3 regions of the Paraburkholderia acidisoli genome follow, and region 3 is predicted to be linked to each of the others. Evidence: predicted binding sites of a transcription regulator. Region 3 holds the regulator's gene; each other region holds the start of a gene.
What was found. Region 3 encodes LexA, which represses DNA repair genes until DNA is damaged. Its sites were predicted from a motif close to ACTGTATNNNNATACAGT; they were not measured.
Positions count from the first base shown of each region.

Region 1: a site for LexA is predicted at 8,094-8,111, ahead of FAZ98_RS14565 (putative DNA modification/repair radical SAM protein). Genes of this name have one in related genera too.
Region 2: a site for LexA is predicted at 4,619-4,636, ahead of imuA (translesion DNA synthesis-associated protein ImuA). Genes of this name have one in related genera too.

Region 1 covers NZ_CP046914.1:54,543-65,068, reverse strand. The annotation lists gene FAZ98_RS14590 (efflux transporter outer membrane subunit) at 1-1,184, opposite strand, end outside; gene FAZ98_RS14585 (efflux RND transporter permease subunit) at 1,181-4,483, opposite strand; gene FAZ98_RS14580 (efflux RND transporter periplasmic adaptor subunit) at 4,502-5,737, opposite strand; gene FAZ98_RS14575 (ATP-binding protein) at 5,889-7,295, shown strand; gene FAZ98_RS14570 (response regulator) at 7,352-7,975, shown strand; gene FAZ98_RS14565 (putative DNA modification/repair radical SAM protein) at 8,124-9,335, shown strand; gene FAZ98_RS14560 (UdgX family uracil-DNA binding protein) at 9,345-10,526, shown strand, end outside.
Region 2 covers NZ_CP046913.1:2,054,529-2,065,054, forward strand. The annotation lists gene FAZ98_RS08945 (error-prone DNA polymerase) at 1-2,060, opposite strand, end outside; gene FAZ98_RS08950 (Y-family DNA polymerase) at 2,091-3,737, opposite strand; gene imuA (translesion DNA synthesis-associated protein ImuA) at 3,655-4,503, opposite strand; gene FAZ98_RS08960 (hypothetical protein) at 4,781-4,969, shown strand; gene FAZ98_RS35935 (hypothetical protein) at 5,078-5,209, shown strand; tRNA gene FAZ98_RS08965 (tRNA-Pro) at 5,298-5,374, opposite strand; gene FAZ98_RS08970 (SixA phosphatase family protein) at 5,556-6,032, shown strand; gene FAZ98_RS08975 (GNAT family N-acetyltransferase) at 6,236-7,054, shown strand; gene ppx (exopolyphosphatase) at 7,180-8,781, opposite strand; gene ppk1 (polyphosphate kinase 1) at 8,996-10,526, shown strand, end outside.
Region 3 covers NZ_CP046913.1:1,777,706-1,788,231, forward strand. The annotation lists gene FAZ98_RS07700 (sulfate ABC transporter substrate-binding protein) at 1-948, opposite strand, end outside; gene lexA (transcriptional repressor LexA) at 1,221-1,871, shown strand; gene FAZ98_RS07710 (hypothetical protein) at 1,927-2,313, shown strand; gene FAZ98_RS07715 (DUF2939 domain-containing protein) at 2,513-3,199, shown strand; gene FAZ98_RS07720 (universal stress protein) at 3,389-3,859, opposite strand; gene nodI (nodulation factor ABC transporter ATP-binding protein NodI) at 4,153-5,067, shown strand; gene FAZ98_RS07730 (ABC transporter permease) at 5,115-5,948, shown strand; gene FAZ98_RS07735 (hypothetical protein) at 6,117-6,539, opposite strand; gene FAZ98_RS07740 (permease) at 6,789-7,850, opposite strand; gene FAZ98_RS07745 (NADP(H)-dependent aldo-keto reductase) at 8,102-9,154, opposite strand; gene FAZ98_RS07750 (RcnB family protein) at 9,394-9,726, opposite strand; gene FAZ98_RS07755 (hypothetical protein) at 9,915-10,163, shown strand; gene FAZ98_RS07760 (hypothetical protein) at 10,296-10,526, opposite strand, start outside.

The DNA.
Region 1 (10,526 bases), on a different replicon from region 3:
TTCGCGACGTCGATTTTCACGGTGACTTTGGCGGCGTCGAGCGTCGCGCGATTGGCGCCCGCGTCGAAGATCGGCAACGTTGCGTTCGGCTCGAACGACCAACTGCGATTGCCGCCCGTGAACAGTTGCGCGAGCGCCGGACTTTCGAAGCCGAGCGCCGCCGTGAGGCTGATGGTCGGGAAGAAGTTCGCGCGCGCCGCGCCAACGTTCGCGTTGTCGGCCTTCAGCGTATGTTCGGCGGCCAGCACGTCGGGGCGCCGTTGCAGCACGGTGGACGGGATACCCGCCGGAATGCTCGTCATGCTCGCGACCGGGTCCACCTGCGCGTCGGGCAGATCGGCAGCGGGCACGGTCGCGCCCACCACGAGTTCGAGCGCATTGCGCGCCTGCGCCGCCGTGGTCGTGGCCTGCGCCACGGCATTGCGCGCGGCCTGCAGGCTCGCCTGCGCCTGCGCGAGATCGAGCGCGCTCGCCGCGCCCAGCGTGTGCTCGCGATCGACGAGATCATAGGTGCGCTGCTGGCTCGTGAACGTGTCCTGCGCGATCGCGAGCAGGCGCTTGTCCGAGGCGAGCGTGAGCCAGTCGCTCGCCACTTCCGAGACCAGCGTGATTTGCGTGCTGCGCCGCGTTTCGACGGTGGAGAGCCACGTTTCCAGCGCGGCCTTGCTCAGGTTGCGCACGCGGCCGAACAGGTCGAGTTCGTACGACGTGAAGCCGAGATCCGCGCTGTAGATATGCGTGGTTTCGCCGCTCGCCGCGTTGGCCGTCGTGCTCGCTGCGCTCGATTCCGCGCTGCGCACCGAGGTGGGCGTGCGGCCCGCGTCTTCGCCCGCGCCGAGATCGATGGCGGGAAACAGCGCCGAGCGCTGGATCCGATACTCCGCGCGCTCCTTTTCAATGTCGAGGATCGCCACGCGCAGGTCGCGATTGTTTTGCAGCGCGAGCGCGATGGTGCGTTGCAGACGCGCGTCGACAAAGAATGTCTGCCAGCCGATATCGGCGGCCATGAGGTTGCCGGTTTGGGCAGCCGACGCCGCGGGCGCCGAGGCCGCATCGGCCCCTGAAGCGGGCCATGAAGCGGGCACGGGCGCGGCCGGCCGCTGGTAGGCCGGCGACAGGTCGATACACGCGCTCAACAGCACCGCCACGGCGCTCGCCGTCACACCATTTCGTATCGCCTTCATGCCGCTCCTCCGCTTGCAGTCCGATTCGCAGTCCGGTTCGCCGCCTCGTACTCGCTGCCCGCCGTTTCCGCTTCGGCGTGCTCCGCTTCCCGCGCGTGTTCCGCTTCGCGCGTTGCCGCCGTATCGGACGCGCCCGGATCGCCGTCGGGGTCGTCGTCCGGATCGCCCGAACCGCCGGGACCGTGCGCGCCGCGCGGACCTTCCGGATCGGTGCCCTTGCGGCTCAGCTTGCGCACCATGAAATACGAGAGCGGCGTGAAGAAGATCGCCAGCAGCGTACCGGCCAGCGTGCCGCCGAACACCCCCGTGCCGATCGACTGGCGCGCCGCCGCGCCCGCCCCGCTCGCGATCACGAGCGGCGCCACGCCCAGCAGAAACGCCAGCGAGGTCATGATGATCGGCCGGATACGCAATGCCACCGCCTGCTCGATCGCCTTCAACGTGCTCTTGCCTTCCTTCTCGAGCATGGTCGCGAATTCGACGATCAGAATCGCGTTCTTCGACGACAACCCCACGGTCACGAGCAGGCCCACCTGGAAGTACACGTCGTTCGACAGCCCGCGCAAGGTGGTGCCGAGCGAAGCCCCGAGCACGCCGAGCGGCACGATCAACAACACGGCCAGCGGCACGGACCAGCTTTCGTACAGCGCCGCGAGACACAGGAACACGAACAGCACGGAAACGGCGTAGAGATACGGCGCCTGACCGCCCGACAGCTGCTCCTGATACGAGAGTCCCGTCCATGCATAGCTGATGCCCTTGGGCAGCTTGCCGACGAGTTGCTCCATGGTCTTCATCGCCTGGCCGGAACTCACGCCGGGCGCGGGATCGCCCACGATTTCGAACGACGACTCGGCGTTGTAGCGGTCGAGTTCGGGCGGCCCATAGGTCCAGTGCGAAGTCGCGAACGCGGAGAACGGCACCATCGTCCCCGACGCATTGCGCACGTACCATTGCTCCAGCGACTCCGGCGTCATGCGGAACGGCGCGTCGCCTTGCACATAGACTTTCTTGATGCGCTGGTTGTCGAGGAATTCGTCCACGTATTCGCCGCCGAGCGCGTCTTCGATCGTCGTGTCGATGTCGCTCGGCGAGAGGCCCATCGCGCTCGCCTTGCGGTCGTCGATACTGAGCGCGAGCTGCGGCGTATCGCTCAAGCCGTTGAAACGCACCTGCCGCACCACGCCGCTCTGATTCGCCATCTTGATGAGCTGATCGCGCGCCGCCGAAAGCGCGGCATGGCCGAGGTTGCCTTCGTCGAGCAGTTGCATATCGAAACCAGAGCTGATGCCTAGCCCGCGCACCGTGGGCGGTTGCAGCACGAATACCTTCGCGTCGCGAATCTGCTGCGAGAGATCGCGCGAGGCCTTCGTCACGAAGCCTTGCGCCGTGTCGTTCGCGGCCGTGCGCTGGCTCCAGTCCTTGAGCTTCACCCACATCATGCCGACGTTCTGGCCGTTGCTGCCCACCGCGTAGCCCGCCACGTTGAACACTTCGGACACGGCCGGCTGCTTGAGCAGATAGTCCTCGACCTTGGCCATGGTGGCTTCGGTGCGCTGACGCGTGGCGCCCACGGGCGCGGTGACGGTCACCATCAGCACGCCCTGATCTTCGGTCGGCAGAAACGAGGTGGGCAGACGCACGAACAGAATGCCCGCGCCCACCACGAGCAGCGCATACACGACGATGGCCGCTTTACGATGGTGCAGGATCTTGTCGACGGCGCGCCGGTATTTGCCGGTCGAGACGTCGAAGCCGTGATTGAAGCGGCTGAAGAACCGGCCCTTCGGCTTCTCGTGACCGTCCTTGAGCAGCGTCGCGCAGAGCGCGGGCGTGAACGTGAGCGCCACGACCACGGAGAGCGCCATGGCCGAAACGACCGAAACCGAAAACTGTCGATAGATGATGCCGGTCGAGCCGCCGAAAAACGCCATCGGCAACAGCACGGCGGAGAGCACCATCGCAATGGCCACGAGCGCGCTGCTGATCTCGGTCATCGACTTTTTGGTGGCTTCGCGCGGCGATAAATGCTCCTCCGACATGATGCGCTCGACGTTTTCCACCACCACGATGGCGTCGTCCACGAGCAGGCCGATCGCGAGCACCACGCCGAACATCGTCAGCATGTTGATCGAATAGCCGGCCATTTCGAGTATGCCGAACGTGCCGAGCAGAACCACGGGCACCGCGATCGCGGGGATCAGCGTGGTGCGCAGATTCTGCAGGAACAGGAACATGATCGCCACGACCAGCACGATCGCCTCAACCAGCGTCTTCACCACTTCCGAAATGGACGTCTTGATGAACGGCACCATCTCGTACGGATATTCGACTTTCAGCCCCGCCGGAAAGCTCGCGGCGCGCTTGTTGAGAAAGTCGTGCACTTCCTTGTCGACCTGCACTTCGTTCGCGCCCGGCGCGAGCTGCAGGCCCAGGCCCGAGGCGGGCTTGTTGTTGAAGTTGGTTTCGACCGTGTATTCCTGCGGCCCGAGCGCCACGCGCGCCACGTCGCCGAGCAAGACCTGCGAGCCGTTCGTCTGGGTCTTGAGCACGATGTCGCGGAACTGCTGCGCGGTGGTCAGGCGGCTGCGCGCGGTAATGGTGGCGTCGAGTTCCTGCCCCTTGACCGCGGGCGCGGCGCCCACTTCGCCCGCCGCCACGTCGTTGTTTTGCGCGTCGATGGCGTTCACCACGTCCGAAGGCATGAGCGAGTACTTCTGCAGCTTGTTCGGATCGAGCCACACGCGCATGGCGTATTCGTAGCCGAATTGCTGCGCCTGCCCCACGCCCGGCAAACGTTCGATGGATTCTTCGAGGTTGCTGTAGAGATAGTCCGCGATCGCGGCCTTGCTCATCTTGCCGTCTTCGGAAACGAGGTTGAAGACGAGGAACGTGTCCGGCGAGGCCTTGCGCACCGTCACGCCGCTTTCCTGCACTTCGGTGGGCAGCAGCGCGTTCGCCGACTGCAACTGGTCCTGCACCTGCACCTGCGCGGTGTCGGGATTCGTGCCCGCCGCGAACGTGAGCTTGATCGAGATGTTGCCTTCGGAGTTCGCCGAGGACGACATGTACATCAGGTGATCGAGGCCGACCATCTGCTGCTCGATCACCTGCACGACCGCGTCCTGATTGGTCTGCGCCGAAGCCCCGTTGTAGGTGGTCGCGATCTGGATGGTGGGCGGCGCGATGTCGGGGTACTGGTCGAGCGGCAGCTGCGTGATGGCGAACGCGCCCGCCAGCGAAACGATGATCGCCAGCACCCACGCGAACACGGGCCGGTCGATGAAGAAGTGAGCGATACGCATTGCGCGGCTCCCTTAGTTCGACGCGGCCGCGGCCGGGGCCGTCGCGCTCGCAGCGGAGCTCGCCGCAGCGGTTGCCATTGCCGGAGCCGCGTCGCTCGTGGCCGCCGCGCCATCGGCAACCGGCACGGGATTCACCGTGTCGCCCACGCTCGCGTACTGCGAACCCGCCACCACGACGCGGTCGCCATCGGCGAGGCCGTTCGTCACGACCCATTCGTTGTTGTCGGCGGTGCCCGCGAGCGTGAGCGAACGTTGCTCGACCTTGTTCTGGGCGTCGACGATCAACGCCGTGGCATTGCCGCGCTGATCGTGCGTGACCGACTGCTGCGGCACGAGTATGGCGTTCTGGTCGATCCCCTGCTCGACCACGGCGTGCAGATATTCGCCGGGCAGCAGCAGCTTTTCCGGGTTCGGCACGATCACGCGCAAGGTGATCGTGCCCGTGGTCGGGTCGACGCCCACGCCCGCGAATTGCAGCGTGCCTTCGTGCGCGTAGGTGGTGCCGTCTTCGAGCGTGATCTTCACTTGGGCGTTGCCGTTCGCATCGGTTTTCACGGACCCGTCAGCGAGTTTCTTGCGCAGCGCGAGCACGTCGGTGCTCGATTGCGTCACGTCGAGATACATCGGATCGTACGAATAGATCGTGGCGAGCGGCGTGGTCTGGTCGGCGGTCACGAGCGCGCCCGGCGTATAGGCCGAAGCGCTGATCGTGCCGGTGACGGGCGCCACCACGCGCGTGTAGCCGAGATTGATGCGGGCGCTTTCGAGCGCGGCCTTGTCGGCGTCGATGGTGGCTTCGTCCTGCTTGAGCGTGGCTTCGGCTTCTTCGAGCGTTTCCTTGCTGATCGCGTCGATGGCGGCGAGCGAGCGGTCGCGTTCGGCAATCGGCTTTGCCGATAACAAGGCGGCCTGCGCTTTTTCGAGGTCGGCTTTGTCGGCGTCGTAAGCGGCCTGATACGGCGCGGGATCGATCTGGTACAGCACCTGCCCCGCGCGCACCACGCCGCCTTCCGTGAAGAGCCGCTTCTGGATCACGCCCGTGACCTGCGGCGTGACCGGCGAGGTGAGGTACGAAGTGGTGCGCCCCGGCAGCGACACCGATTGCGCGTACGGCACGGTTTTTACCGTCTGCACGGAAACCGACTGAATTTTTTTCTGCTCGCTCTTCTTGTCGTGCGAGCATGCCGCCAGCGCAACCGTCAAAACAAGCACGCCCGTGCGGCAGTGCGCGGAAAGTCGAATTTGCATAGTGGCCTCAATGCCGAGAGCGCGATCCACGCCCGATTCGCGGATTATGCAAATCAATTTCGCAAGAAATTAGGAAGTCAAGCCAGGTGTATTGCCAGTGCGGGCGGCCAGCGTAAAATCCGGCTTCATGATCTCTGCCGCCCTTCGATCGGTGCTCGCCAAACACCCGCTCGGCCTCACGACCAAACTGTTCGTCGCCATGGTGGTCGTCAATATCGTGCTGATCGGCGCGATGTCGCTAGGCGCGCGCATCAGCTTCGAGCACGGCTTTCTCGGCTATCTGGAGCAGCAGGACATCAAGCGTCTCGACGCGAGCGTGGCCCCGCTGGAAGCCGCGTATCGCGAGCACGGCAGCTGGGCGTTCCTGCGCGCGAACCGCCATGTCTGGCATCAGCTGATGCTGCCCAATCCGCGCACCTCGCTCGTGGACAGCAACTTTCCGCCGCCGCCCATCGCCGACCTCGTGGGCGCGAACCTGCGCTTTTCGCTGCTCGATGCGAACGGCGCGTATCTCTCGGGCAACCGCGAGATCGCCGCGGGCGCGCCGCGCCGGCCGGTGGTCGTCGACGGCAAAACGGTGGGCTGGCTCGTGATCGTGCCCGTGCAGGAAGTCACGGAAGCCGGCGACCTGCGGTTGCAACGCACGCAGCGCGACGCCAGCTGGGCGCTTGCGGTGGCGGCCATGCTCACGGCCGTGATGATCTCGCTCTGGATCGCGCGCGCGCTCGGCCTGCCCTTGCAGCGCATCGCGCGCGCGACGCACGTGCTCGCGGGCGGCGACTTTCAGGCGCGCATTCCCGTGGTGTCGGCGGGCGAACTGGGGCAACTCGAGGCGGACTTCAACAACCTCGCGCAAACGCTCGAACGCAACGAGCGCGTGCGCGCCGCGCTATTCGCCGATATTTCGCACGAGCTGCGCACGCCGCTCGCGGTCATTCGCGGCGAAGTGGAGGCGCTCGAAGTGGGCGTGCGCGAAATGTCGACGGAAGCCATGCGCTCGCTCTCCACCGAGGTCGCGCGCCTGAATCGTCTCGTGGACGATCTGTACCAGCTCTCGCTTTCGGACGTGGGCGCGTTGCGCTATCACTTCGGTCTCGTCGACGTCGCCGAAGCCATGGAAGAAGTGTTGAGCACGATCCGGCGGCCGCTTGCCGAGGCGCGCATCGCGCTGACCACCGACCTTCCCGGCGAACCGTGCTGGGTGCACGGCGACGAGCGGCGCCTGCAGCAAGTGTTCTTCAATATCTTCCAGAACGTCTTGCGCTACGTGCCCGAAGGCGCGGCGGTGCAGGTTCGCATCCGCCAGGACGCCGCGCGCATTCATATCGACATTCTGGACAGCGGCCCCGGCGTGCCGGACACGGCCCATGCCGCGCTGTTCGACCGCTTCTATCGCGTGGAAGGCTCGCGCAGCCGCTCCACGGGCGGCGCGGGGCTCGGCTTGCCGATCTGCAAGAGCATCATGGAAGCGCACCGGGGCGCCATTTCCGCCGCCCGGGCGCCGCAAGGCGGACTCTGGATCGCCATCCAACTCCCTTGCCCCGAGGAGACGCCGTGAGCGCGAACGATCCCACCGCCGAAATCCTGCTGGTCGAGGACGAGCCGAAACTCGCCATGCTGATGACCGACTTCCTGCGTTCGGCGGGTTTCTCCACGCGCTGGGTGCGCAACGGACTCGACGTGGAAAAGGCGGTGGCGGAACGCATGCCGAACATGATCGTGCTCGACCTGATGCTGCCGGGCCGCGACGGCCGCGATATCTGCCGCGACCTGCGCGCGTACAGCGACGTGCCCATCATCATGGTGACCGCGCAGGTGGAGGAAGTGGACCGGCTGCTAGGCCTCGAACTGGGCGCGGACGATTACATCTGCAAGCCGTTCAGTCTGCTCGAACTGGTGGCGCGCGTGAAAACCATTCTGCGGCGCGTGCGCGCGGATGCGCGGGCCGAGAGCAGCCCGCTGCAATTGAACGAGGCGGCGTTGAGCGTGACGTATCACGGCGTTGCGGTGGAATTCACGCCCATCGAGTTTCGGTTGCTCGCCACGCTGGCGAGCCGGCCGGCGCAGATTTTTTCGCGCAATGCGTTGATGGACCGCCTCTATACGGACGGCCGTATCGTGGACGATCGAACTATCGACAGTCATGTGCGCAAGATACGCCGCAAGCTCGAAGCGATCGCGCCGAACGAGGAACTGGTGCAATCGGTTTATGGCGCGGGATTCCGCCTGAATGTCTAGCGGCTAGCGGCGCGCGGCTAGCGGCGCGCGGCGAGCGGAAGAACCGGACGTTTCCCGCGATTCCACCCCAAAATCCCTCGCATTTTCCGCTTGCACTCGCTGAGCGCCCACGTAGAATACTGTATAGATATACAGTATTGGTGCCAAAGTGGAACTGCAACAAAAGCTCGAGATTCTGGCTGACGCGGCGAAATACGACTCTTCGTGCGCCAGCAGCGGCGCGCCCAAACGCGGTTCACGCGGCGTTTCGGGGCTGGGCGCGAGCACCGGCGCGGGCATCTGCCACAGCTTCACGCCAGACGGGCGCTGCGTGTCGCTCCTCAAGATCCTGCTCACCAACTTTTGCCTGTACGACTGCCAGTACTGCGTGAACCGGCGCTCGAGCAATGTGCCGCGCGCGCGCTTCACGCCCGAGGAAGTGGTCGACCTCACGCTCGACTTTTACCGGCGCAATTACATCGACGGCCTGTTTCTGAGTTCGGGCGTGATCCAGTCGTCCAACTACACGATGGAACAATTGGTGCGCGTGGCGCAGTCGCTGCGCGAAGACCATCAATTCCGCGGGTATCTGCATCTCAAGACCATTCCCGACGCCGACCCCGAGCTCATTGCGCAAGCCGGACGCTATGCGGACCGTCTGAGCGTGAATATCGAATTGCCAACCGACGGCGGTCTCGCGCGCCTCGCGCCCGAAAAGAACGTGCGCACCATCAAGCTGGCGATGGGAACGATCCGGCTCGGTCAGGAAGAAGCGCAGGCCGAAACGAAGGCGCCGCCCTTCACGCCGGCCGGGCAAAGCACGCAAATGATCGTTGGCGCCGACCCCACGAACGACCGCACCATCCTGCAAACGGCCGAATCGCTCTACAGCGCGTTCAAGCTCAAGCGCGTCTATTACTCGGCGTTCAGCCCCATCCCCGACAGTCCGTCCGCCTTGCCCGCGCAGGCGCCGCCGCTGCTGCGCGAACACCGGCTGTATCAAGCCGACTTCCTGTTGCGCGGCTACGGCTTCAATGCAAACGAACTGTTCGAAAACAGCGGCGACCTCGCGCTCGAAATCGACCCGAAGCTCGCGTGGGCGCTGGCGCATCGCGAACATTTTCCGGTCGACCTCAACCGCGCGCCGCTGCGCATGATCGCGCGCGTGCCCGGCATCGGCATGCGTAACGCCAAACGTCTCGTGGAACTGCGGCGTACGCGGCGCGTCCGTTACGACGATCTCGTGCGCCTGCGCTGCCCCATGGACAAGATCCGCCCGTTCGTGGTGACGCAGGATTATCGCGCGGCCCAGCAAGATGCCTCGTCCGAGCAACTGCGCCGCGCGCTCACGCCACCGCCGGTGCAACTCGCGTTGTTGTGAGGCCGGTTCATGCGCACGATCGTGATCGAAGATCGCTTTGCCGCGTGGCGCGCGGCCTCGCTGGCGGCGCTCGCGGAAGACCTCCGGCCGGAGTCGATTCAATGGCGCCTCGCGGAGACCGGAGCGCCACAGCAGCAAGCATCGCTCGACTACACGCCGGATTCGCGCAGTCCCGCCGCGGCATCGCCTCGCATGGCCGAAGTGCAGGTGTCGAAGGAACTCGCCGCCTTGCTCAAAGACGCCGCGTCGTTTCGCGACCCGGAGCGTTGGGCGTTTTTGTACAAGGTGCTGTGGCGCTGGCATCACGGCGACCGCTCGGTGGCATCGGCCGCCGATATCGACGGCTCTCGCCTGTATCGCATGGCCAAAAGCGTGCGCCGCGCGCAGCACGACATGATCGCCTATGTGCGCTTTCGCAAGCAGCGCGACACCCAGGCCGTGCCCGAATACGTGGCGTGGTACGAGCCCGACCACGACGTGCTCGAATGGGCGGCGGAGCATTTCGCGCAGCGCATGGGCCGATCTTCGTGGCTCATCACCACACCTCGCGGCGCCGCGTTCTGGGACGGCGGCGCATTGCATCTGGACGCACGCGGCGCGTTGCCGGGCGATCACCGCTACGACTCCGAAGACGAGGCCGAGGCGCTGTGGATCGCGTACTACCGCAGCACCTTCAACCCGGCGCGCTTGAACGAAGAAGCGCTGGAGCAGCATATGCCGGTGCGTTTCTGGAAGGGCTTGCCTGAGGCCCACCTGATTCCCGGCATGATCAGCGAAGCCAGAAGCGGCGCGCGGCGGCTCGCCCAGGCAAGCGGTGTGGGCTCGCTGGACGGCAAGGTGATCGCGGTCGAGGCCGAGACGGCGCAACCCGTTCGCGAACCACCCTCTTCGCTGGACGCTTGCCGGCGTTGCGACTTGTGGCGTCACGCCACGCAGGCGGTGAGCGGCGTGGGACCCGCCCGTGCGCGAATCATGTTGCTCGGCGAACAACCGGGCGATCAGGAAGACCTGAGCGGGCAACCGTTCGTCGGACCGGCGGGGCAACTGCTCAGCGTTGCCATCGAGCGAGCGGGCTTGTCGCGCGAGCAGGTTTATCTGACCAATGCCGTGAAGCATTTCAAGTGGGAGCCGCGCGGCAAACGCCGGTTGCACAAAACGCCGGCGCAGCGCGAGGTCGAAGCGTGCTACTAC
Region 2 (10,526 bases), 280 kb from region 3:
TCGCCGTCGCGGCGCTTCAGGTACGGATGCACCATGTCGCCCTGGATCGGGCCCGGCCGCACGATCGCCACCTGCACCACGAGGTCGTAATACCGGCGTGGCTTCAGGCGCGGCAACATGCTCTGCTGCGCGCGCGACTCGATCTGGAACACGCCGACCGTGTCCGCATGACAGCACATCTCGTAGACGGCCGGATCTTCGAGCGGCACGTCCTGCACGCGAAACTCGGGCAGCCCGCGCCGCAGCGCGACGAATTCGAGCGCGCGCCGGATCGCCGAGAGCATGCCGAGCGCGAGCACGTCCATCTTGAGCAGGCGCAGCGCGTCGATGTCGTCCTTGTCCCACTCGATCACGAAGCGACCCGCCATCGACGCGTTCTCGATCGGCACGAGCCGCGAAAGCTTGTCGCGCGCGATCACGAAACCGCCCACGTGCTGCGAGAGATGGCGCGGAAACCCGCGCAACTCGCGCGTGAGACGAATGAGCTGCTGCGTGATATGCGAATCCGCCGAAAAGCCCGCTTCCTCCAGATGCCGCGCGATCGAATCGGGACCGTCCCACCACTGGTGCGCACCCGAGAGTTTTTCGACCAGCGCGTGATCGAGCCCGAGCGCCTTGCCCACGTCGCGCAACGCGCTGCGCGAGCGATACGAAATGACCGTGGCCGCGAGCGCCGCGCGTCGATTGCCGTATTTTCCGTAGATGTACTGGATGACTTCTTCGCGGCGCTGATGCTCGAAGTCGACGTCGATGTCGGGCGGCTCGTTGCGCGCGCGGGACAGAAAGCGCGCGACGAGCATGTTCATGTTGACCGGATCGATCTCGGTGATGTGCAGGCAATAGCACACGACCGAATTGGCCGCGGAGCCGCGCCCCTGGCAGAGAATTTTCTGCTTGCGCGCGAAGCTCACGATGTCGTGCACGGTCAGAAAGTACTTCTCGTATTTCAGTTCCGTGATGAGTTCGAGTTCCTCGTTGATCTGCTTGCTGCGCTTCTCGTTGAGACCATCGGGCCAGCGCTCCAGCGCGCCTTTCTCCACGAGCTTGCGCAGCCATGACATGGGTGTTTCACCAGCCGGCACGAGCTCTTCGGGATACTCGTAGGCGAGTTCGCCGAGCGAGAACGAACAGCGGCGCGCGACCTCGAGCGTGGCGTCGAGCGTGTCGCGCGGATACAGGCTGCCGAGCCGCAGGCGCGAGCGCAAATGGCGCTCGGCGTTCGGCTCCAGCACGTGCCCGCACGCGTTCAACGGCTTGCCGGCGCGAATCGCGCTCAGCGTGTCCTGCAAAGGCTTGCGCGAGCGCGCATGCATGAGCGCGCCGCCCGCCGCGACAAGCGGCAAACCGCTTTCCTGCGAGACGTGGCGCAGCACGTCGAGCTGCATCTCGTCGTTGCCCGTGTACCAGAGTTCGAGCGCGAGCCACGCGCGCTCGGCCGCGAAGCCCGCGAGCCAATGCGCGGCGCGCAAGGTCTGCGCGAGCGTGGCCGCGCGCTGCGGCACGAGCAGCAGCACGCAATCGCGCAAATACTTCAGATGTTCGGAGCCCGCCTCGGGCGCGGTGAAATCGGCGGGATGCAGAAGGTAACTGCCCTTCGCTGCGCGCGATCGCGCGAGCGTGATGAGTTCGCAGAGATTGCCGTAGCCTTCGCGATTGCTGGCGAGCGCAACGAGCGTGCAGAACGGCGCGCCGTGTTCATCGACGAGATTCAGTTCGCTGCCGATCAGCAGATGCAGCGCAGGCTGAAACGGCGCGGGCGCCTCGCCGCCGAGCAAACGCGCGGCACGCGCGGCTTCCTCGTGGGCTTTCTTGCGCGGCGCGTCGTGCTCGTTGAGCGCGCTCCAGGCGCGCACGACGCCCGCGAGCGAGCACTCGTCGGTGATCGCGAGCGCGCGATAGCCGTGCTCGATCGCCTGCTCGACCAGTTCGCGCGGACGCGAGGCGCCGCGCAGGAACGAGAAGTTGGTCAGGCAGTGCAGCTCCGCGTAGTCGGGCAGCCCGGCGGGAAACTGGGCGGGAAACTGCGCGGACGACGATGCACCCGTCGCGTCATTCGACATGATCTTGCTGATACGAAAAAACGGGAGGCGCTAACCGAAGAGCCCCTGCAGATACCACTGGCCGCCAACGCGCTCGCGATACAGCCAGAACATGCGGCCCTGATCGTCGGCGGCGACGTAATAGTCGCGCTCGACGCTCTCGCCGTCCCACCAGCCCGATTCGATGCGCTCCGTGCGCGTGAGCGTCTTGAGCGGACGCCGGTAGATCGGCCGGTCGCCGCGCATGGCGAGCTTGAGCGGCTTTTCGAGCAGCCACGCCGGACGCGGTTGCGCGGGCAAGGGCACCTCGGGCAGATCGAAGGCGCTTTGCACGGGCGCGCTGGCGGCGTCCTGCGGCGCGTCATGCGGCGTCTTTTTCGGGCGACGCGGCTTTGCCGCGCTCTTCGCCTTGCCCGCGCGCCACGGCCGCGCCGACATTGCCTGTTCCGGCCGATGATCGTCTTCGACGAACAACTGCAAGACGTTCTGCTCGCCGAGCCGCGCGCCGATGCGCTCGAACAGCTGGCCGAGCGAGGCTTCCGCGGCTTCTGCCATGGGGAACAAGGTTTCGGTGGGCGCGGCGTAGTCGCTCACGTCCGCGGCGAAGAGCGCGAGCCCGATCACGGGCGCGGCCAGTTCGGTCTGGTTCAGGCGCTCGCGCAGCAGCCACAGCAGATGCTCGGCGTCGCGCGAAGGCGCGGCCCATGCGATGGCGAGACTCGACGTGCGCGGCGCGTGACGCGAAGCGAGTTCGTGTTCGAGACGCAGCTCGAAGCCCGCAAGCGCCGCATGCTGCGCGGCGAGCCAGCCGGCCAGTTGCATCACCAGACGGCGCGCGGCGAACAGCAACGCCTCGGCGCTCTCCACGCGCGCCTGCAATTCGAGCGACGCCTGGAACGACGGCGGCGCCTCGAACCAGACACGCGGATCGGGCGCCTCGCCGCGCGCCTGCGCAAGCCACGCGAGCACGCCGTCGCCGAAACGCCGCACGATGCCGTCGCGCGGCAGGCGCCGCAAGTCGCCGAGCGTCGCGCATCCGATCTGCGTGAGCGCGTGCTCGTGCTGCGCGGCGAACGGCGCGAGTGTGACCGGCAGCGCGTCCAGCACGCGCGCGAGCGTGCTCTCCTTGAGCACGTGCCAGCGGCGCGAGGCGCGCGCGGCGTGCGCCTGCGCGAGCGTCCACGCGCCCCACGCCGTGGGCGCGCAGGCAATGCGCGCGACGTGGCCGCAACTTTCGACGGTGGCCGCGACTTTGGCGAGCAACGCGCGCACGCCGCCGAAGAGCCGCAGCCCCGAGCCCACTTCGAGCAGCACCGTATGGGATTGCAGCGCTTGTGCCTTTTGCGCCGCTGACGTTGCTTGCGCCGACGCCGATGGCGCCACGAGCGACACCTTCGGCGTGTACGCGAGCAGGGCCAGCGCGAGCGCTTCGAACGCGCGGGTCTCGCGCGCCGGGTCGGCTTCGAGCAGCACGAGCCCCGGCGCGAGCGCCAACGCGTGCGAGCGCGCGCTGCCCGCGTGCACGCCGAGACGCAGCGCATCGAGATCGGCGATCAGGATGCGCGTGTGATCGGCGAGCGCATGGCAGCGCGGCGGCGCGTTGCCGTCCGCCTGTTCAGACGCGGGCGACGGGCACGGCAGCGGCGGCTTCACGGCCTCCAGCGGCAACAACGGCAAGGTGACGGCGATCCACAGCATGATTGACCCCGGGCCACGGCATGACGACCGATGCTGCGTCCGGCTGGGGCAGCATGGCGTCCTGCAACGGCAGTGTGATGACGAGTGGTTGCGCGGGCGGCGGCCCGCGACGCTTGAAAATGTCGACGGATAACGCGGCGAGCTGCATCCATTGACGCCGGTTCAGGGCGTCGTCGCCCGATGGCGCGACCGGCGTGCAAACCATGCGCAACGGCGCCGGCGACGACTGATTGCGCGCGGCGGGCGGACGCACGAGAAACGCGAGCGCCTGCGAATCCTGTGCGGCGACCTGCAAACGCCGCACGGCGTCGGCGCGCGCCTTCGGCTGCCAGAGCAGCACCGCGCCGATCCCTTCCTGCTTGAGCGCCTGTTCGGCGACCCAACCCGCGTCCTTCTCGCTCGCGCGCACCCAGATCACGCGTTCGAGCGCGACTCCCCACGCCTTGAGCGCACGGGCGTACGGCTGCCATGGCGGCGCGACGAGCACCACGTGCCGCCCGGTCTGCGCCGTGAGCGTGCGCAACGCGGGCGCCACGAGCCGCATTTCCCCGACGCCGCCCTGCTCCACCAGCAATTCCGTCAGGCTGCCCGCCGGCCAGCCGGCGCCGGGCAACTGCGCGTCGAGCATGGCGTGGCCGCTCGGCACCGAACGCTCGCTCGCGTGCGCGAGCTGATCGCCCTGCCAGACGCGGCTTTGCAGCCGCGGCGGCAAGTGCGCGGCAAGCTGCGCCGTGGTCGGCAAATTGAGTGGAAGCGCTGCGGCCATGATTCGGAACGGGCGATTTGCATCGGGTCAGGAAACGGTGTTGGATCGACGGCAATACGCTCCCCTGCCCGGCGTCAAAAACGGGGCATGGAGGCGGCGAAACGTCGATCTTCGTCCTGTATATTTATACAGTATTTTATGGGATGAGGGGAAGGCCCGAGGTGGGGTTTGGACGGCGGAGATTGGCCTGCTGCGGCGGGCATTAGCCGAAAAAATGGAGATGGCGATTCTCAAGCACGGCTGAGAATGGAGCAGAATCCGTATAAAAATCAAGAACTTGGCAACAAACTTCGCTGCGGCTCGCCAGGCCGGCAAGGCACCCGGCCCCAAGCTGGTCGCGGCCCGCTACCGGCGCGCGGCCGCCAGGCTGGAGGTCACGTTCGACAACGGCGTCGCGCTCTGCGTACCGGTCGCGCTGATCCAGGAATTCGCGCGGCTCGCGAGTCCCCCCTCGGCGGCGGATTGATCGGCAATCGAAATCTGAAGCGGCGGCTACGATCTGCATTTCCCGCGCATCGACGTATTCGTCAACGGCACGGCGTTGCTCGCGGGCATACTCGGTACGAAGGCGTGGATGGGCATGCTGGCGCGCAATCTGGGCGCGAGGCGCTCGGCGGCCAAGGCCAGTGCGGCGCGGGAAAACGGCAAGAAAGGCGGCCGGCCGAGGAAGGCGGTGGCGGTGCCGGTGGATCCTCAAACCGCGTGAACAAGCGCGCCGAGAAACGACACGTTTCAAGACGACGCGGAGAACGAAAAAGGGGTTACGCGCCGAAGCGTGTAACCCCTTCAATTCGTGGTCGGAGCGATAGGATTCGAACCTACGACCCTCTGATCCCAAATCAGATGCGCTACCAGGCTGCGCTACGCTCCGACGAATCCGCGATTGTATCGGCTAAGCCTATCGTCCGTCAAATCCTGTTGCGCGCAACGGGAAAGCCCATCATCCGAACCCAGGCAAACCCACCTTGCCGCCCTCGCCTCACCCATGCACCATGGCGACAGCCCGCGGCACGCGCCTTGCCGCAGCCTGTCGACCCACCCAGGAGACGCCGATGCAACTCATTCTCTGGCGCCACGCCGAAGCCGAAGACATCGCCGCGAGCGATCTCGCCCGCCAACTCACCACGCGCGGACGCAAGCAGGCGCAAAACGTCGCCCGCTGGCTGCGCGCGCGCCTGCCCGACGACGCCGTGATCCTCGCGAGCCCGGCCGCGCGCACCATGCAGACCGCCGAGGCGCTCACGGACCAATACCGCGTCGTGCGCGAACTGGCGCCCGACGCCAGCGTGGACGCCGTGCTCACCGCCGCTGGCTGGCCCGAAGGCATCGCGCCCGCCGTGGTCGTGGTCGGCCACCAGCCCACGCTCGGCGAAGTGGCCGCGCATCTGCTCGACGCGGGCACGGACAAGGCCGCCCGCCCGCGCGGTTGGGCCGTGAAAAAAGCCGGCGTGTTGTGGATCGCGAGCCGCGAGCGACTCGGCGACGACCACGCGGTGTTGCACGCCGCCATCACTCCCGAACTCGTCTGAGGCCGTCGCGCCGCGCCCGTTCCCCCCCATTCCAGCCGATCCCGCCCCGCCCTTTCCCTTGCTGCACCGGGCTCCTCGCATGCCCGGTGCTTCCCGCTGGCTTACACGGCGTCATCGAATCGTCATTGCGTTGCCATGTAACCGTAACCGCGTCTTACTACATTGGCCGCAAAAGTTCCGTTACCTTTCGACCAGGACGCCCCATGCGAGATCTGCCGATGCCTCCCCTGCCGTTCGCCTCGACGATGTTCGAGTCGCACCGGCGACTGCCGCGCGCCGAAGAAACGGTCACCGCGCAGCATCGCCTGCAGGTGACGTGGGCTCGCAGCGACGAGGAGCTGCGTGAAGCGCAGCGCCTGCGCTACCGCGTGTTCGCCGAAGAGATGGGCGCGCGCCTCACGGGCCCCGCCGGCCTCGACGTCGACGCGTTCGACGCCTACTGCGATCACCTGATCGTGCGCGACCTCGACACGCTCAAGGTGGTGGGCACGTATCGCGTGCTGCCGCCGCACCAGGCCGCGCGTATCGGCCGCCTCTACGCCGAAAGCGAATTCGACGTGTCGCGCCTCGCGCATCTGCGCCCGAAGATGGTCGAAGTGGGCCGCTCGTGCGTGCACCCCGACTATCGCAGCGGCTCGGTCATCATGTCGCTGTGGGGCGGTCTCGGCGCCTACATGAAGCAGAACGGCTACGAAACGATGCTCGGCTGCGCGAGCGTCGCGATGGCCGACGGCGGCCACTACGCGGCCAACCTGTACGCCTCGCTCGACGCGAACGCGCTGACCGATCCCGAGTACCGCGCGTTCCCGCACACGCCGCTGCCCGTCGACGAACTGCGTACGGGCGGCTCCGCCGTGCCGCCGCCGCTCATCAAGGGCTATCTGCGCCTCGGCGCGAAAATTTGCGGCGCGCCCGCCTGGGACCCCGATTTCAATACCGCCGACTTCCTCACGCTGTTCCGTCTTTCGGAAATCAACGAGCGTTATGCGCGGCATTTTCTCGGCGACGGCATCGCGCGCTAAAAATCCGTCACGCATAAAATCCACAAAAACCCGGCTCGATTTTGCGAGCCGGGTTTTTATTGATGCCGATTAAAGGCCGGACGAACACGCCAAAACAGCGCGTTCAATCCCGGCGCATTCCTCGCTCATTCTTCCGTATAAACCACGCGATACGGAATGCCGACCTTGCCCCACTCCGCCGCTTCCTGCACGAGGTTGTAGTCGGTGAGCGGATTGTTCTGCACCCACGCGTTCGGCAGCAGCACCTCGTAGCCCTCGCCTTCCTGCTCGACCTGGATGTGCGGCAGGCCGACGTCGGCGCGGCGGCGGCTCAGGAGCGCCGCGAGGCGCAGGCAGAACAGCAGCGGCCATTCCACGTCGCGCGTTTGCGAAAGCTTGCCGAGCTTGCCCACGTGGCCGAGCACGAGCGCCGCGAGGCGCGCCTGGTCGGTGCGCGAGAAGCCCGGCATGTCGGCGTTGCTGGTGATGTACGCCGAATGCTTGTGATACGCGCTATGCGAAATCGACAGACCGATCTCGTGCAGCGACGCGGCCCACGTGAGGAACATGCGGTTCTCTTCGCGGCGCTCTTCGTCAGGTTCGTCGAACTGGTCGTAGAACTTCACGGCGAGTTCGGCGATACGGCCCGCCTGCGCGCGATCCACGCCATAGCGGCGCATGAAGCCCTCCACCGTGACCGTGCGCATGTCCTCGTGCTGCGAACGGCCCAGCAGGTCGTACAGCACGCCCAGACGCAGCGCGCCGTCGGTCGTGTCGACGTAATCGATGCCCAGTTCGTCGAACACCGCGATCATGATCGACAGACCGCCCGCGAGCACCGGCACGCGGTCGGGCTTGAGCGCGACGAGCTTGAGACGGTTGACGTTCTCGGCCTTGATGAGCGCGCGCTTCAGACGCTCCAGGCCGCCGCGCGAGATGCCGTGCGTGATGCCCGGATCGTTGAAGCCGTTGGCCTCGACGAGTTCCGCGAGCGCGCGCGCCGTGCCCGACGAGCCGATCGCCTGGTCCCAGCCGGTCTTGCGGTAGTCGGCGGAAATGATCTGAATTTCGCGCGAGGCGGCGAGTTCGGCCTGGCGCATCGTGTATTCGTCGACGTTGCCCGAGGGGAAGAACTGGCGGCTATGGCTCACGCAGCCGATATAGAGGCTCTCCATGCGGATCGGCGTGTAGTGCGCGCCGATGATGAATTCCGTCGAGCCGCCGCCGATATCGACCACGAAGCGCTTGCCCGCGCTCGCCGGCACCGAATGCGCGGCGCCCGCGTAGATCAGGCGCGCTTCTTCGCGCCCCGCGATCACTTCGATCGGGAAGCCGAGTGCCGCTTCGGCCTCTGCAAGAAACTCGCCAGCGTTCTTGGCGACGCGCAGCGTGTTGGTCGCCACGGCGCGCACCTGGTCGGGATGAAAGTCGCGCAGCCGTTCGCCGAAGCGTTTGAGCGCGTCCCAGCCGCGCACCTGCGAGGCGCGGTCCAGCAGTTTGTCCTTCGAAAGACCGGCCGCGAGCCGGACGGGCTCGCGCAGCGCGTCCACCGGATAGATCTGGCTACCGGCGTCGGTTTCCTCGACGCGGCCGACGATCAGGCGAAAGCTGTTCGAGCCGAGATCGACGGCGGCGAGCAATTGAGGGTTGGTGACCATCGAGGGGGCGGGCTCCATGCGTGCAAATACTGACGAGCGCGCGGCCATGCGGGCTTGCTGCGCCGCGGCCGCGCTGTCCAAAAGCGTCATTTTAAGCGTACCCGACTTCACGATGGCGCTCCTCGCGGTTGTCGCACACACAGTTACTTTCGTCCACTGTGCATGATCGCGATACCCGTTTAAGATTTCGTGAAAGTGCGGCGTCGATTTTATGACACGCTGAATGTCACAATAAAGTCATATTACTGTGAGAATTTCCGAGCGTCCGTTCGAATCATCCCCCGAAATTCCCTTTTCATTACCGATGTCCATCCGCTACCCCTTACTGAATCGCGAGCTGGGCATTCTGGGATTCAATGAGCGCGTGCTTGCACAGGCGTCCGATCCCGCTGTTCCCTTGTTGGAGCGTCTGCGCTTCATCTGCATTACCAGCAGCAACCTTGACGAATTCTTCGAAGTGCGCATGGCCGGCCTTCAGGAGCAGATGCGCGACAATCCCGGCGTGCTCTCGCCCGACGGCATGTCGCTGCAACACGTGTACGACCTCGTGGTCGAGCGCGCGCAGCGCCTCGTGCATCGTCAGTACCGCATGCTGCACGACACCGTCCTGCCCGCGCTCGAGCAGGAAGGCATCTACTTTCACGGCACCGACGCCTGGAACGAGGCCCAGACCGCCTGGGCGCGCAATTACTTCTTCGACGAACTGCTGCCGGTGCTCACCCCCATCGGCCTCGATCCCGCGCATCCGTTCCCGCGCGTGCTCAACAAGAGCCTGAACTTCGTCGTCGAGCTCGAAGGCAAGGACGCCTTCGGCCGCCAGGCCGTCATGGGCATCGTGCAGGCGCCGCGCGCGCTGCCGCGCCTCGTGCGCATGCCGCAGGAGCTGTCGGGCTTCCAGCACGGCTTCGTGCTGCTCGGCTCGCTGCTGCAGCGCTTCGTGGGCGAGCTGTTCCCGAGCCTCGTCGTGCGTAGCTGCAACCAGTTCCGCATCACGCGTAACAGCGAACTGTTCGTCGACGAAGACGAGATCACGAATCTGCGCGTGGCGCTGCAGGGCGAACTCCCCGCGCGCCACCTCGGCAACGCGGTGCGCCTCGAAGTGTCGGCGGAGACGCCGCTGCATCTCGTGCAACGCCTGCTCGACGAAAGCGGTCTCAAGAGCAAGGACTGCTATTACGTCGACGGCCCGGTGAATCTCGTGCGTCTCATGCAGTTGCCCGAGATGGTCGATCGCCCCGACCTCAAGTTCGTGCCGCACGTGCCCGCGATCCCGCAGCGCATCGCCGCGACCACCAACATGTTCGACGTGATCGATCACGGCGACGTGCTGCTGCATCATCCGTACGAAAGCTTCCAGCCCGTGCTGGAACTGCTGCTGCAGGCCGCCAACGACCCCAACGTCGTCGCCATCAAGCAGACCATCTACCGCACCGGCACCGACTCGCCGCTCATGGACGCGCTCATGCAGGCCGCGCGCAACGGCAAGGAAGTGACGGTGGTCGTGGAGCTGCTCGCGCGCTTCGACGAAGAGACCAACATCAACTGGGCCTCGCAGCTCGAAGCCGTGGGCGCGCACGTGGTGTACGGCGTGGTGGGCCACAAGTGCCACGCCAAGATGATGCTGATCGTGCGCCGCGTGCCCGTGAACGGCCGCATGGTGCTGCGCCGCTATGTGCACCTCGGCACCGGCAACTATCACCCGCGCACGGCGCGCCTCTACACCGACTTCGGCCTCATGACCGCCGAGCCGAAGATGTGCGAGGACGTGCATCACGTGTTCCAGCAGCTCACCGGCATTGGCGGCGAACTGCAGCTGCACGAAATGTGGCAGTCGC
Region 3 (10,526 bases):
CGGGAACTTCGCCGTGAGCGCGGCCGGCACCTTGCTCGAACGCGGACGGTAGAAGTTCTTCGCGGCGATCTCCTGGCCTTCTTCGCTATAGAGGAACTGCAGATACGCTTCCGAGACCTTGCGCGTGCCCTTCTTGTCGACGACCTTGTCCACCACGGCAACCGGCGGCTCCGCCAGAATGCTCACCGAAGGCACCACGATCTCGAACTTGTCCGGACCGAATTCCTTGATCGAGAGGAACGCCTCGTTTTCCCAGGCGATCAGCACGTCGCCGATATCGCGCTGCACGAAGCTCGTAGTCGCGCCGCGCGCGCCCGAATCGAGCACGCCTGCATTCTTGTAGAGCTTCGTCACGAACTCCTTGGCCTTCTGCTCGTTGCCGCCCGGCTGATGCAGCGCGTAGGCCCACGCCGCGAGATAGTTCCAGCGCGCGCCGCCCGAGGTCTTCGGATTCGGCGTGACGATCGAGACGCCCGGCTTTGTCAGATCGTCCCAGTCCTTGATGTGCTTCGGATTGCCCTTGCGCACGAGAAACACGATGGTCGAGGTGTACGGCGAGGCGTTGTCGGGCAGGCGCTTTTGCCAGTCCTTCGCGACGAGACCCTTGTTGGCGAGCGCGTCGATGTCCCATGCCAGCGCGAGCGTCACGACGTCGGCCTGCAGGCCGTCGAGCACCGAGCGCGCCTGGGCGCCCGAACCGCCGTGCGACTGCTTGATGGTGAGCGTTTCGCCGGTCTTCGCCTTCCACTGCTTGATAAAGGCCTCGTTGATGTCCTGATAGAACTCGCGCGTCGGGTCGTACGACACGTTGAGCAGCGCGGTGTCGGCGTGCGCCGCCACCGGCGCCATCGCCGCCACGCCCACCAGCGGCGCCACGCCGATGACCAGTTTCGCCGCCAGCGACTTCAGCCAGCTCGCGCGCCCCGCTTTCCCCGAATTGGTGCCCATTTATCTGTTCTCCGTTCTCGTGTGTGGTTGCTGCTAACGATGGAGGCCAGTCTATCGAGAGGCTTACATCATTAAAAATAATGTTTATTCATTTTTTAATACGCAAAAGTGGTAAGCGACGGACGATCTGGCTGCAAGAGCGCGATTTCGTCTGTCAGGACCGCCTCCGGCGCTGTTGTAGCGGCGGCGAAACGAAGAACTTCAAGTAACACTTGAAAAGCGGCGAGTACTGTATAAAAATACAGTCACCTGTTTAAACATACAGTGGCGCCATGACCAAACTCACCGCACGACAACAGCAGGTTTTCGATCTGATCCGCCGGGCGATCGAGCGCACGGGCTTCCCGCCCACGCGCGCCGAGATCGCCGCGGAACTGGGCTTCAGCTCGGCCAATTCGGCCGAGGAACATCTGCGCGCCCTCGCGCGCAAAGGCGTGATCGAACTGGCGGCAGGCGCTTCGCGCGGCATCCGCCTCGTGCCCCAGGCCGACGACCTGCCGCATCAATTCACGCTGCCGCACCCGAGCATCATGCAACTGGCGCTGCCGCTGGTCGGGCGCGTGGCGGCGGGTAGCCCGATCCTCGCGCAGGAGCACATCTCGCAGAACTACATGTGCGACCCGGCGCTCTTTTCGAGCCGCCCCGACTACCTGCTGAAGGTGCGCGGCCTGTCCATGCGCGACGCCGGCATTCTCGACGGCGACCTGCTGGCCGTGCAGAAGAAGGCCGAAGCCAAAGACGGCCAGATCATCGTGGCCCGTCTGGGCGACGACGTCACGGTGAAGCGCCTCAAGCGCCGTCCGAACGGCCTCGAGCTGATCGCCGAAAACCCCGACTACGACAATATTTTTGTCCAGGCCGGCAGCGCGGAATTCGCGCTCGAAGGCATCGCAGTCGGTCTGATTCGCCCTACCGAATTCTGAAAATCGCCCGCGGGATTCGATAACGATCCGCTGGAATCTGTCTGGAGAGAGAGTCATGGAACGCCTTGCCCGTCTGCTGCCCTTCCGTCAATTCGGCCGCCTGCGTCACCTGCGCGGAATCGCATCTTGCGCGGCGCGCGAGGTACGCGCGACGGCCGCCGCGCTCAACGGCTCGCTCTTCGACCAGATCGACGAAACGCCCGATCTCGTGGCGACCAGCGCCGCCGACCTGCCGCCGCTGCCCTCGGCGCAACCGGCTTTTGCGCGCGTCTCGCTCAATAGCGCGCTCAACGTCGAACAACCCACGCGTCGCGCGCCGGTACGCGTGTATCACGGCCCTTCGCGCCTGATTCTCGTGGGCACGGTGGACGCGGTGTGCCGCGCCATCGACCGTTGCATCGCCGAACAGCCGAGCGATCTGCCGGCCGCGCTGGCAAAGTAAGGTTGGCCGTGATGTCGGCGCGCGGTTTGCGGCCTGTGCCTCGTGTGCATTCCGTGCAGTCCGGCTTCGTCGGGATTCCGGCGCAGGTTCTGGCGGAGGTTCTGGCGGTTTCTCGCGCTTTCGCGCGGCTTCAATCAGGTTTCGGGATCGTTTTCGCGTTCCGGCGGTCAACCCGTGATTGCAACCTCACGCTGACCTTATGACGGAATCCCGCACGAACCCGCCCAACTGGAAGAAGCCCGTTGCGATCACCGTTGCCGTGATCGCCGTGGTCGCGGTAATCGGCTATGGCTATGCTTCGCCGTATATCGCCGCGAATCGCATGAAAGCGGCTGCCGACGCACGCGACGCCGCCACGCTCAACGAATACGTCGACTACCCGGCGTTGCGCATGAGCTTGAAGCAGCAAGTGGGCGACATGTTGCAGCAGCGCATTCACGCGCAGCACAGCAGTAATCCGCTACTGTTGTTCGGCGCGGTAATTGGCGCGGCACTGATCGGGCCGCTAGTGGACGCCTATGCCACGCCCGATGGCGTGGCGGCCCTGCTCAACGGCATGCCGCCCACGGGCAAGCCCGGCGAACATCCCGCGCCCCCGCCACCGCAAGCGCCGAACGAGTTGGGCGAATCGGGTGCGCCACCCGCGCCGCCAGTGCCCGCGTCCGCCACACCGCCCGCGCCGCCGCAAGCAGCACAAACGCCACCCGCGGCCGGATCACGTCCGGTCACGGCGGCGCGCTATCGCAGCCTCAATGAATTCGCGCTCACGTGGGACCGCGGCACGACGGGCGAGCACTATGCCGCCATTCTGCAGCGTCATGGGCTCTTTTCCTGGAAGCTCGCGGCGGTCGAGCTGAACGAAGGGAATACGGCGAATACGCCGTAACGAAGCGTCTTAACGAAGCACGCTGGCCAGGCGCCGCCAGTGAGCGCCCTCGTCAGGGCGCACGGTCGCGCAGTTCACTGCGTATGCGCCCGGCCGTTGAGGCATGCGCCGCACCGCGCGGCGCATGCCCGCACCGAATCGACGAGAGTCGACAGGTCAAGCGGCAATCAACCAACGATCCACCAACGATCAAGCAGCGGCTTGCTGCTGCTTGTCTTCGGCGGCCGAGGAACACGCCACCAGAATCGAGCAGGACACGCGATCGAGCAGCGGCGTATTGCCCGCGCCCATCCACCAGCGCGACAGCCCGGTGCGGCAACGGTGCCCCACCACCACGAGATCCGCGTTCAACTCGTTGGCGAGATTGGCGATCTCGTCAATCGGATGGCCGAACGCGAAATGCCCCTGCGCGCGCACGCCGCGTTCGGTGAGCCACTCCACGCCTTCCTGCAGAATGTCCCGCGCCGTTTCCTCGAAGCGCCCGCACGCCACGTCGGTCAGCAGCCCGGCGCTTTGCGCGATGGTCGAACGCATGTCCACCACCGAAAGCAAGTGCGTTTCCGCTTGCAGATCAAGCGCGAGATCGGCGCCACAACGCAGCGCCTTGCGGCCTTCGCGCGAGCCGTCGTAACAGAGCAGAATTTTCTTGTAGCTCGCCATGATCCTTTCTCCCCGCCCGCGCGATATATGCGGGCTGTGCGGTATTCATGATGGTTCGCCGCAATGTCGCACGCAAGGGTTGGAAAACGCCAGGTGAGCATAAAAAACCGCCAGTGTTGTAACGCCGCGTCACGCACGCCGCTTGCTCGGCGGAAATTGTTTGCCGCGGCATTGATCGCCGCAGCCATCGTCGCAGGATCTTCATTGGATGGGTCTCGCGCGCCGCCCGCTCATGGCGCAGCGATGCACTAGAATGGACCGCCTCGGCGTTCCGCCCTTCGCACACTCTGTTTATGTCCGCAGCCGCCATCGAATTCGAGCAGGTCATCAAACACTACGGGGACCGCGCCGTCGTCAACGGTCTCTCGTTCGATGTCGTACCGGGCGAATGCTTCGGCTTGCTCGGCCCGAACGGCGCGGGCAAGACCACGACGCTGCGCATGCTGCTCGGTATCGTCGCACCCGACGCGGGACGCATCAGCCTGTGCGGCGAGCCGGTGCCGGCGCGGGCGCGTCATGCGCGGGCGCGCGTGGGCGTGGTGCCGCAGTTCGACAATCTCGACCCCGACTTCACGGTCCGCGAAAACCTGCTCGTGTTCGGCCGTTACTTCGGTTTGTCGGCGCGGGAGACGCGCGATCTCGTCGCGCCGCTGCTCGAATTCGCGCGCCTCGAAAGCAAGGCCGACGCGCGCGTGGGCGAGCTGTCCGGCGGCATGCGCCGGCGGCTCACGCTCGCGCGCGCGCTCGTCAACGACCCCGACGTGCTCGTGATGGACGAACCGACCACGGGCCTCGACCCGCAGGCGCGCCATCTGATCTGGGAGCGGCTGCGCTCGCTGCTCGCGCGCGGCAAGACCATCCTGCTCACCACGCACTTCATGGAAGAAGCCGAGCGCCTGTGCAATCGCGTGTGCGTGATCGAAGAAGGCCGCAAGATCGCCGAGGGCGCGCCGAAAGCGCTGATCGAATCGGAGATCGGTTGCGACGTGATCGAGGTCTACGGTCCGGAGCCGGCCGTGCTGCGCGACGAACTCGCGCCCGATGCCAAGCACACCGAAATTAGCGGCGAGACGCTCTTTTGCTATGTCGACGACCCGGCGCCCATCCACGCCAGACTGCGCCATCGTTCGGACCTGCGTTATCTGCATCGCCCGGCGAATCTCGAGGACGTGTTTCTGCGGCTCACGGGCCGCGAGATGCAAGACTGAACCAGACCGAGGCACGACCTAAGCACGACCGAAGCGGCACGATACCCATGCAAACGCGCACCCACGACGTCTCTCGCCCCACCGCCCACGCGACCGCCCGCGAACCGCGCGCCGCGCTGCCTTCGAACGCCAGCAACTGGATCGCCGTCTGGCGGCGCAATTATCTGGTCTGGCGCAAGCTCGCGATCGCGTCCATGTTCGGCAATCTCGCCGATCCGATGATCTATCTGTTCGGGCTGGGTTTCGGGCTCGGCCTGATGGTGGGCCATGTGGACGGCGTGTCCTACATCGCCTTTCTCGCCGCGGGCACGGTGTCGTCGTCGGTGATGATGTCGGCGAGCTTCGAGTCGATGTACTCGGGCTTTTCACGCATGCACGTGCAGCGCACGTGGGAAGCGATCATGCACACGCCGCTGTCGCTGGGCGACGTCGTACTCGGCGAGGTGGTGTGGGCCGCCAGCAAATCGGTGCTCTCGGGCGCGGCCATCATGATCGTGGCGGGGTTGCTCGGCTACGCGAGCTTTCCGTCGATGCTGCTCGCGCTGCCCGTGATCGTGCTCGCGGGCCTCGCCTTCGCGAGTTGCGCGATGATCGTCACCGCGCTCGCGCCGTCGTACGACTTCTTCATGTTCTATCAGACGCTCGTGCTCACGCCGATGCTGCTGCTTTCGGGCGTGTTCTTCCCCATCACGCAACTGCCCGCCGCCGCGCAGCACATCACGCTGATGCTGCCGCTCGCGCACGCGGTCGCGCTGATTCGCCCCGCGATGCTCGATCGCCCCGTCGATGCGCCCGTCCTTCACCTGATCGTGCTGGCGCTCTACGTGATCGTGCCGTTCGCGATCGCCACGGTGCTGTTCCGCCGCCGCATGATGCGTTGAACGAGGCGGGCAAGCGCGCTTCGCAAAGACATCGGCACGACATCGGCACGACATCGGCACGACGCGGCAAGACGACCGTTCGACCGTTGAAACGGCGCGCCATGCCGCGGCCTGAATACGGACAGCGGCAGGCGGCCAGCGCGCGTGGCGAACGGCTCTGGCCCAGGCTCAGTCTTCGTCGTCGCCCCAGGGAATATCGACGTCGGAAATGAACGCGACGGTCGCGAACGGACCGCCTTCCTGGCGGCCAATCTTGCCGTCGGCGCGATGCCATTCCACGCGGAAGATCGTCGATTGCGTCTGCGCGAGCAGGCGCACGGTGCGGATCTCCTCGGGATCGGCCTCCTCGACGGGATCGTCGAGCGAGACCAGCAGCGACTGCGGCCACAGGCCGTCGGCCGGATCGTAAATGCGGTCGCCGTCGGGAATCGACGTATGAGCCTCGACACCGATCGTCGCCGACGCCTCGACAATCATCTTGCCGAGCGCGCGCAGCACCGCCGTCGCGCGTGCCGAATTGGCCTGACGAATCGCCAGATCGCCGCGCGTGAGCGCCTGTTCGAGTTTCGGATGGGTTTTTTTCTGAGCCATGCTGGTTTCGGGCCGCAGCCCGCTCCTGTGCAAACGGAAAACCGTCCGGACGTGAAATAGGAAAATAAAACGGCAAACGGTTCGAACCGGCGCCTGCGCGTCAGGGCGTCGCGCGCACAGGCTGGCTTGGGTCGATACCGTCGCAATCGCCGACATCGTCGAGACAAAAGGGACGCTACGCAGAGTCTACCGTCAGCGGGCGTCGCGCAGCGCGTCGGCGCGAATTTCCGGCACCAGCGGGCCTGTGCGCTAGAAGCCGAACGCGACCGCCGCGAGCCCCGCGACGATGCCGAACAGCACGACGACCGTGCCGACGAGCGCGAGCACGCGCGGCCGGAACGACCCCGCCAGCATTGCGAACGACGGCACGCTCACGGGCGGCAGCGTCATCAGCAAGGCGCCGGCCGGCCCCACGCCCATGCCGAGCGCAAGCATCGCCTGGATGATGGGCACTTCGCCGGCCGTGGGAATCACGAACAGCATACCGGCCACGGCGAACGCCACGATCCAGCCGATGCTGCTCGTGACGTCGGGCCCAATGTGCGGAAAGAGCCACGCGCGCGCCGCGCCCAGCAGCAGCACGAGCACGATGTACTCCGGCACGAGCCGCACGGCCATGCGCGCGAAAATGCGCAGCCAGCGCGCGAACACGTTACCGCCCTCGGCCTGCGCTTGCGCGAGTTGGGCGAGGCGGTCGTCGGCGGCCCGGCTTTCCTCCGGCGTGATGAGCCGGTTGGCGAGCCAGCCGAGGCCGAACACCATCAGCACGCCCAGCGCGAGACGCAGCGCGCTCCACTGCCAGCCGAGCACGAAGCCCATGAACACCAGCGTGGCGGGATTGAGCACCGAGTTGCCGAGCCAGAACGCGATCGCGCCGCCCGCCGAGGCATTGCGTGCACGCAGGCCCACGACCACGGGCGCCGCGCAACACGTGCACATCATGCCGGGCACGGCCAGCAAGCCGCCCGCGGCCACGCTGCCAAAGCCGCGCCGGCCGAGCACGCGCGCGACCCATTGCACGGGCAGGAGCGCCTGCACGGCGGAACCGAGCAGCAGGCCGAGCACCATCGCCTGCCAGATCGCCTTGCCGTAGGCGAGCGCGTAATCGAGCGCCGCCGTGAGCGAGGGCGCGGGCGCGGCGGCCGCGCCGCCCGTCAGGATCGACTTGCCGATGGAATGGGTCGACTCGGCCGTGAACGCACGGTGATAGTACGGAAACCACTTCACGTAGAAGAGGCCGGCCACCGCCAGCAGGATGAAGATGGCCCAGCCATACGAGGGCGGCGATGGCGCGGGACGTGCGCTCGTCATTATGGAATTTCTCCGTTGATGCAAAAAGCAGCGGAAATCAGGCGCGACACAAGATGAAGACCGCCGAACCTTGGCCGTGGGTCGCGCGCTGACGCAAGCTGGATCGTAGTGTATGCCTTGCGAATCGCCAACGATTTGCCGTGCCAGAAACGCAAAAGCGGTGCGGTTTCGTACGACCGCACCGCTTTTCCATCGACATGACACCACGCCGGACCCGCGTGCTCAGGCCGCCGTTTTGTTGCCGCTCGCGATCAGGGCGCCGGGTTCGGCTGCTGCTCGTGGAGCGCGTCGATTTGCGCGAGCGCTTCGGGCGAGAGCGTTACGTCGACACTGCCGATGTTCTCCTTGAGCTGCGCGAGCGAGGTCGCACCGATCAGGTTGCTCGTCACGAACGGGCGGCTGTTGATGAAGGCGAGCGCGAACTGCGCGGGCGTCAGGCCGTGCTCCTTCGCGAGCGCCACATAGCGCGAGGTGGCGGCCACGGCTTCGGGCTTGCTGTAGCGCTTGAAGCGCTCGAACTGCGTGATGCGCGCGCCTTCCGGACGCGCCCCGCCCTCGTACTTGCCCGAGAGCCAGCCGAACGCGAGCGGCGAATACGCGAGCAGGCCCACGCCGTCGCGGTGCGAGAACTCCGAAAGGCCGCCCTCGAACGTGCGATTGAGCAGGCTATACGGATTCTGGATGCTGACGATGCGCGGCAGCCCGAGCTTTTCCGCGGCGCGCAGGAATTGCGCCACGCCCCACGGCGTCTCGTTCGACACGCCGATATGGCGCACCTTGCCCGCCTTCACGAATTCGGCGAGCACGCTGAGCGTTTCCTCGATCGGCACCGTGTAGGCGTCGTCGAGATAGGGATAGGCGCTGCGCCCGAACGTCATGGTGCTGCGGTCGGGCCAGTGCAGTTGATACAGATCGACGTAATCGGTCTGCAGGCGCTTGAGACTGCCGTCGATGGCTTCGGTCAGGTTCTTGCGATCGAACTGGTTTTGCGGACCGCGAATGTGCTGCGGATTATGCGGCTGGCGCGCCGGACCGGCGATCTTGGTCGCAAGCACGATGCGATCGCGCGCGGCGCGATGCTGCGCGAGCCAGGTCCCGATATAGCGCTCGGTGAGACCCTGGGTTTCGGGGCGCGGCGGCACCGGATACATCTCCGCGACGTCGATCAGCGTCACGCCCTGGTCGAGCGCGTAATCGATCTGTTCGTGCGCTTGCTGCTCCGTGTTCTGCTCGCCCCACGTCATCGTGCCGAGCCCGATCAGGCTCACTTTGACATCGGTATCGCCGAGTGTGCGGTATTCCATCGAAACGGTGTCCTTATCCATCTGTGCGGTTGGGGAACGGCGAAACTACCACGGCGCCGGAATTTTTTCAGGAACCGCTGAATCCGCTGCATTTCGGACGATGACAAAGCGATGCGCGCGCGGCCGGGCGCAATCGGCACGAAGTTTTCGCGGGGCTTACGGCGGCGCCGCGCTCGACGGCACCTTGCCTTGCTCGACCGCACTAGCGCGCATCGCTTCCGGTTCGACGTTACTCCACGCTACGGCCCGACGCGCTCGACCACCCAGCCCGAATTGCGCACCAGATAGTACTGGCCACCCGCGCCGACCCAGTGATAGCCGCGCGGCGGCGGCTTGAGGTGGTACTGGCGCCAGTCGTCGATCACATACTGGCGGTCGCGATATTCGGTGGGCAAGCGGTCGCCCTTGTGCCAAGCGGGCGGTGGCATGTCGGGCGGCGGCGGACGATCCGGCGGCGGACCGCCGCGATACTCGTTCGGTCCGGGACGCGGCGGCGGCTGTTGCGCGAAGGCGGGCGCCGAGAGCATCGCGGGCAAGGCGAGCGCGGCGAGAAGCACGAAGCGTTTCTTCATTCTTCATCTCCTGGGAAGCCGTTACGCGAGGAAGCCACGACGCTTCCTGCGCCAATCATGGTAGTACAGGAGATCGAAACGCCGGTTCGGCGCGCCCGTGAGCGCCAGGTAAGCGCCCGTGACACGCCGGCGCCGCGCCGTCCCGCAGTCATGCCAGAATCGGGCACAGGACGCGAGGAGAGATCCGCATGGAAAACCGACGCAGCTACGAATACATGGGCTTCAACATGACCGCGGGCGTGGATGGCGATCACACGGCCGGGTTTTTCGTTTCGACGCAACTCGTGCAGAGCCTGACCGACGGCGATCACGGCAGCGTGCCCGTCGACGGCGTTGCCGCCGGCCGTTTCCCGGCGCAGGACAACGCGTTCGACGCCGCGTTCGACTGCATGCGCGAATTCATCGACAAGCGCGCGGGCATCAGCGACACGCCTTGAAAGCTCGCTGACTTGTCGGCCTCGATCTGTCGATCGCCGGCGCAGAAATGCAAAACGCCGGATGTCTCGTGGACATCCGGCGTTTTCCGGTGCTTGCCGCGCCCTGAATGAGGGCCGGCGCCCTTCGGCCGCTTAGTTGCCGAAGTAGACCGATTGCGGGCCGGTCGTCTTGGCGTGGCTGCCCGACTGCGAACCCGAGTTCACGCCGCCGTAGGCGGTGTTGGCTTGTTCCTGGGCGCGCTCGACGGCCACGGTGTGGGCGTTCTGGCCTTGCTGCGATGCCGGTGCGCCGACGCTCGGGCGATAGAACGGTGCCGGGCCGTAGCCGCTGGCGAACGCCGGAGCGGCAACAGAAGCGGAAGC